DNA from 2 places in the Bacillus sp. GW821-FHT11D08 genome. Region 1 is predicted to be linked to the other one. Evidence: predicted binding sites of a transcription regulator. Region 1 holds the regulator's gene; the other holds the start of a gene.
What was found. The regulator LexA, encoded in region 1, represses DNA repair genes until DNA is damaged. The targets are predictions, from matches to a motif close to CGAACATATGTTCG.
Positions count from the first base shown of each region.

Region 2: the regulator LexA is predicted to act here: its motif matches at 2,053-2,066, upstream of AC1RRX_RS04170 (YhjD family protein).

Region 1 is NZ_JBXARS010000004.1:111,970-115,369, forward strand. It holds gene AC1RRX_RS10065 (DUF896 domain-containing protein) at 1-45, opposite strand, end outside; gene AC1RRX_RS10070 (YneB family resolvase-like protein) at 114-764, opposite strand; gene yneA (cell division suppressor protein YneA) at 780-1,091, opposite strand; gene lexA (transcriptional repressor LexA) at 1,248-1,868, shown strand; gene AC1RRX_RS10085 (hypothetical protein) at 2,207-2,635, opposite strand; gene AC1RRX_RS10090 (YndM family protein) at 2,789-3,238, shown strand; gene AC1RRX_RS10095 (prohibitin family protein) at 3,266-3,400, opposite strand, start outside.
Region 2 is NZ_JBXARS010000002.1:117,309-120,708, reverse strand. It holds gene AC1RRX_RS04185 (monooxygenase) at 1-653, opposite strand, end outside; gene lepB (signal peptidase I) at 801-1,316, opposite strand; gene AC1RRX_RS04175 (TVP38/TMEM64 family protein) at 1,313-1,939, opposite strand; gene AC1RRX_RS04170 (YhjD family protein) at 2,092-2,451, shown strand; gene AC1RRX_RS04165 (DUF3311 domain-containing protein) at 2,572-2,772, shown strand; gene AC1RRX_RS04160 (sodium:solute symporter family protein) at 2,769-3,400, shown strand, end outside.

The DNA.
Region 1 (3,400 bases):
TTGAGCCAATTCGTTAATTCTTGCGATTTTTTCTTTAGAAATCATAATAAGCTCCTTTGGTGCGTGTTGATTATATACTACTAAAACGCAGTCTTTTTTACAACTGATGCGCGTCAGCTGCCTTCTGTGTCTGCGGTATATTCCTGAAACCGCCGGTGAACCGTGGCTTTGGACACATCGTAGCCGAATCCCCTTAAGGTCGCTGCGATTTCTGCAAAGGTAAGCTTGTTGGCTCTCAGCCTGATAATTTCCGAAACCGGAACCTCTTTTTTTTCTTTTCCGCTGTTTTCATGTCTGTTTTTCAGATTCCGTTCAGGTTTGTAGCCGTTTTTCACGGCTCTTTTCATTCCCCGCCGGATTTTCATATTGTGAATTTTCCTTTGATATTCCTCAACAATACTGACGATTTCGAGTACCATCGAATCAGCTTCGGAAAGCTCCAGTTCACCTTTATGAGCCGTCGTATATATTTTTACGTTCTCCCTGTAAATGCAATGCAAAAGCGCAATCTTGGCGTTTCCTCTTCCCAATCTCGTTTCGTCCTGCACCAATATCGCGTCAATATGTGATTTTTTAATTTCATCAAGCATTTCAAATACTCCGTCGCGGTCCATTTCGTAACCGCTGGCTTTCTCAGAAATGACTTTCACGACTTCCATGCCGTTTGCAGCAGCTATCTCACTGAGCTCCTCTTCCTGTCTTTTTAATGATGTTTGCTGCTGTTCTTTGTTTGTGCTTACGCGGGCATAAATGAGCGCCTTCATTTCTCTCTTTCCTCTCTAATTGACAATGGCCAGCTGATATACGGCCGGATGCTTTTTCTTAACCGGAAGAATAAGTTCGTCTCCGGGCTTTATATCAGCAGTTTGGAGATGATTATTCTCCGTCACCCACTCAATGAAATCTTCTTTATTAATGTGTTTCTTTTCTGCTACATGATCCGCAAGTGACCAGAGTGTATCGCCGTCCTGAACCTTTATTTTAACATATTGGCTGAGGGACTGATCATTTCCCGCACATGAGACAAGTAAAATAGCGGCACTTAAAATCGCAGTAAACAGCCCGACAAATATAATAGATTCTTTCGCCATGTAAACAACCTCCGATAAGAATGTTTGTTCGCTTTTTATACCTTTCAGTATATACGAACAAACGTTTCTGTCAATCGTTTTTTTCGAACCTATGTTTGTACTGTCAGGAAAATCATGCTATAATCTACTTAAAATCGACGTTTTGAGGTGCGAAATATGACGAAGCTATCAAAAAGGCAGCTTGATATCCTGCGTTTTATTAAAGAAGAGGTAAAAACGAAAGGATATCCGCCTTCTGTAAGAGAGATAGGAGAAGCAGTAGGACTGGCTTCCAGTTCAACCGTGCACGGCCATTTGGCGCGGCTGGAGACAAAAGGCCTGATCAGACGGGACCCTACTAAACCGAGGGCGATTGAGGTATTGGATGAAGAAGAAGTCCACATTCCGAAAAGCCAGGTCGTAAACGTTCCGGTCATCGGGAAAGTGACGGCGGGTATTCCGATTACGGCTGTTGAAAATATCGACGAGTATTTTCCGCTTCCTGACCGGATGGTTCCTCCGGGCGAACATGTCTTTATGTTAGAAATCATGGGAGAAAGTATGATCGACGCCGGCATTTTTGACAAAGATTACGTCATTGTCAAACAGCAGAACACGGCCAATAACGGAGAAATCGTCGTAGCTATGACCGAAGATGATGAAGCGACGGTCAAGCGCTTCTATAAAGAAGACAATTATGTGCGGCTGCAGCCGGAAAATCCGACGATGGAGCCGATTATCCTGCAAAACGTAAGCATTTTGGGGAAAGTTATCGGCGTATTCAGAGCCGTACATTAATTCTATTAAACTTCATTTATCGTAAAAAACCCCTTACAGAGGGGTTTTTTTGCATAAAAAAAGCAGATTCGCCCTGGCTTAAGAAACGAATCTGCTAAGGAGGAAAAACTTACATTCTTATTATCCGACATCACACTTTTGAAGTCAACTAATAATGTTTCCCTCGAGAAACTTTTCATTCATTTTTCAACTTTGTATATTTGTGCGTGATGAATTTACTTTTGTTTATGTTTTCTTTGGGCGGGTGCATTAAAATTTATATATGAATATTTAGTACATAGTACAATAATTTATATTTAAATATAAAAAAACCCGCTGCCTTTAGCGAGTATCTATTTTCAATCAAAATGATAATATTCTACACCGTAAAACCCTTTAATATAGACGGGGCCACAGACGTTTGAAGAACTTTCAACCAGAATTCTGTATTTGTGATACGGATCAATTGATTTTTTATCCTGGGCACTGAGGTTTAACCAGCTGCCGCTGTAGTTTTTAGAACTTAATGTATAAAAATTCCCGTTCAGCGCCATCCGCTGGAGTTTCATGCTTAAACCGCACGAAGAGTTGTTCATTATGGTGAACTTATATCCTAAAAAGTAATCGTCGGCAGCTACAGCCCCCGGATTTTCAATATGAAACTCTTTTGCATTTCCCTCCAAAGTGAAGCTTGTTTTTGATCCGAATTCAGTGGTAGCCGCTTTAGCTGAGTGTATTCCGCTAAAACATAATAAAAAAACAGCAATACATATCCAGTATTTTTTCATTTGCATCCCCCTTTTTACATATTTTAACTTGTGAATCCTGTGATGTCTATTCACATTTTATTAAAACGTATGCTTTATAACCACTATATACCAGTTTAAAAATTTGCGGATTGCTTACAATGAAGACTAAACGAAATAACGAAGGTGGTTCAAATGAAACACGTAATTGCTTTCGCTTCTAAAACGGCGCTCACACTTGCTTTACTGTACATTGTTCTGGATCTTATGTACCAAGTAACCTTTTTAAACGTTCTGTTTATTACAGTGATCTTAAGTTTAATCACTTATTTTGCGGGTGATTGCATGATTCTGCCGAGAACAAGCAATTTCACAGCCGTTGCAGCTGATTTCGGGATTTCATTCATTATATTATGGATATTCCTTATGAACATTGGCGGATTTAATGTCTCGCCTGCCGCGGCATCGGTTATCTCTGCACTTTGCATTTCTGTTTTTGAGGCATTTTTTCACCGGTATTTGCAGCAATATGTACTTCCCGAAGATTATCAGGACACAACAGAGACGGATAGCACGCTATGGAGCTATCAAACCGAGGCGTCTGAAGAATTAGTGCCGGAAAAAGACCCTCAGGAAAAAACATAAAAAGGAGGCAATCGCCTCCTTCTCTTTTTATTTTTGCTTCTGATCGTCCAGCGGCAGCTGCAGCAGTGAGTCTGTGCCTGTCGCTTTCGGCGTTTTTCCGTCCCATTTTTCAATCCATTTATATTTGATCATTTCATCGGACATTGATTTCTTTATGATTTC
Region 2 (3,400 bases), on a different contig from region 1:
ACGATGAGAACGCGGAAAAGTCCGTCCGTAAGAGGGACAATCACAACCGATCCCTCCAGGCGGCACGTTGAAAAAAAGGAAGATTCGGGCGGATGTGTCAAAGCGGCATCACAGAGCGTTCCTGTTAAGTCGGCATCAGTGCCCGAAAAAGCGATGCCCGCCTGTTTCCTGACAATGCTCCCCGCTCCGTCTGTACCCGCGGCATATAAGCTGTGAAGAGTGCGGATACCGCTTTCGTCCCGGAACACCGTCTCCACTCCGTCATCCGTCTGGGTGACAGCCATCGCTTCCGCCCCGCGGATGATGTCTGCGCCGAGACTTGATGCATACTCCTCCAAAATCCGCTCCGTTTCTGCCTGAGGCAGCATTAACGAATAATTCTGCTTCGTATCCAGCCGAGAAAAATCCAGCCGTGTATCCAGCATGGAAAAATGGCCGGAAGACACCTTCGTCCCTTTTTCCAAAAAGCGTTCCAATATGCCTCTCATGGCAAAAAGCTCAAGTGTTCGCGGATGCATAATAAGCGCTTTGGAATATGGCACCGTCTTCTTCAATCGTTCAATAACAGTCGTTTTCACTCCGGCCAGCGCCAGTTCTGATGCAAGCATAAGCCCGACCGGACCTCCCCCGATAATGGCAGCCTGTGTTTTCATCTCATCAGCCCTCTTTCATATTTTTTGTTACACGAGTAACAAAATCACCAAAAAATAAAACGCCTCCTTTTTGTTTCGCGCGTAACAATTTTCATTATAGTCTTCCCTCTGCTTTTTTACAATCATTTCCGAAAAAAAAGACGCCGTTTACTTGGCGTCTGATTCACTGATGACTCCGACAATGTCTTTATCCTTAATCGGACCGAAATGACGGCTGTCGAGGCTGTATATGCGGTTGTCGCCAATAACAAAGTATTGTCCCTTCGGTATGCTTTTGCGCCCGGTCGTTTCCTTCAGCGTATAATCACCGGTCACATGGCTCCCGGCGGACAATGATGACTTTAACGGTTTTAAAAACGGTTCCGCCACCCGTTTTCCATTCACATACAGCTGATCCTCCCTGTATGCGATTGACTCGCCGGGGAGCCCGATGACACGTTTGATCAGCACTTTGCGGTGCGGGCCTTTAAACAGGACAATATCGAAACGGCGGATCGTTTTGTAACGATGGGAAAACTTGTTGACCATCAGCTCATTTCCTTGTTTAAAGGTCGGATTCATGCTGATTCCTTCGACTTTATAATCAATAAAAATGGCATTCTTTAATTGTATGGCCAAAACAACGATAAGCACGCCGGCTATAAACCAAAATCGTTTTTTCAAGATTCCTGTCTCCCTCCGTCTTTCTCATGCTGACTGATTCTCATCTGTAAACGCCGTTCGATATGCTTTCCGACATACCACAGCACCGCGATCACCATTATGGCGCCCGCCATCCTGAAAGGCTGTGTCATGAGTGCGTGAAGATCATACCCGATAAAGCTGATCATAAAGATCATGACCATTTTCCCCATAGCGGCTGCTGATATAAACTGCAGCGCCCCCACCCGTGACAGGCCGGCAACGATATGAACCGCAGCGGACGGCGTAAAGGGGAAGCAAAGTAAAATAAACAGCGGACCGAAACCGTGCCGCTCAACCCAGAGCATCATCCGCCTTATGGTCTGATGCCTGCGGATGAAACCGAAAGCTCTTTTCTGTCCGAAACGGCGGACGGCATAAAACATCAGCATCGATCCTGCCGCAGACCCGAGCCATGACAGAAAAAAACCTTCCCACAAACCAAATGCATTCGTATTCGCCACCACAAATACAACGAGCGGCAAAAACGGAAGAAACGCTTCAATAAAAGGCAGTGCAACCGCAGCCGCCGGGCCGAAAGCTCTATAGCTTTGGAACCATTCCGTCAGCTGTTCCTCAGTCAAATATGATAAAAATTGCTCCAACGTTTATACTCCTTAACGAGTTTGTCTATCCTTATTCTACACATTATCTCCAAAAAACGAAAATGTTTACGAGATTTTCCGACTTGAAATATCGTGTAAGCGAGTATAAAATAAGAACAAACGTTCTCTTTTTTAAGAAAGAAGGAGTATTTATGCCTGACATCCGGAGCGGCACCCGCGATCTCATCGAAAAAGGGCTGTTTCTGCCCATGGCGGCTGCCATCCTGAACCGGGACCTCGAAGCGCTTGATTCGTGCCCGTTCAAATTAAAACAACCCTATAAACAGCTTATCAGCTGCTCTTTAAAATTAGCACAAAAGGATTTGAGTGATGTTCGAAAAGAGTTAAGAAAGCGTAAAATTAAAATATACGAAGCGGAAAGAGACGAAGCATTTACGCTTTATATATGCACCATTAACGGCTATGAAGAAAAACACCGTTATTTCAACCCGAGAATACGGGAACAGGTAACCGCCTTATTAGAATATTACCTGTCTCTTGCGACCATTTAAAAAGCAGCCGGGACTGCTTTTCCTTTTCAGTTGATAAATTTCAGACTATTCACACTATACATTCGACATGATTTTCTTTATAATCGGGACACGCTGTTTTCAATGAAAAGGAGGAATGTTATGAAACTGATTCATGTTCTCGCCGCCCTGCCCTTTTTCGGAATTCTCGCCGGCATTCCATTTGCCAACCGGGTGACGCCTTATGTTTTCGGAATGCCTTTCATTCTCGCGTATGTCGTCATCTGGGCGGTGCTGACTTCCGTTCTGATGGCCGCCGTTTACAAATTGGACAAAGAAAACAAGGCGGGTGAGGCGGAATGAACGCAGCATTTCCCGTAATGGCCGCCGTGCTCCTGTTTTGTGTGTATCTCGGAATCCGGGCCCGAAAAGGAAAACATATGGACCTTGAACAATGGACAGTGGGCGGACGCGGCTTCGGCACGATGTTTGTCTTTTTATTAATGGCGGGAGAAATATACACGACCTTTACATTCCTCGGCGGAAGCGGATGGGCTTACGGAAAAGGAGGCCCCGCCTTTTATATTATCGCGTACGGCTGCCTTGCCTACATTTTGTCATATTGGCTTCTGCCAGCCGTGTGGACTTACGCCAAACAACACAAACTGATGTCGCAATCAGATTTTTTTATTTCAAAATACAACAGCCCGCTCCTCGGCATTCTCGTATCGCTCGTCGGCATCGCATCCCTCATCCCCTATCTCGTCCTGCAGCTGAAAGGGCTCGGATTAATTGTTTCAGCAACGTCATACGGACAGATTCCGCCCTCCGCCGCTGTCTGGATCGGCGCTGTCTCCATCACGATTTATGTGATGATATCAGGAATCCACGGTTCAGCGTGGATATCAGTCGTTAAAGATATCATGATTTTAGGCATCGTCCTGTATTTAGGCATTTATCTGCCCATTCATTACTATGGCGGGTTTACGGA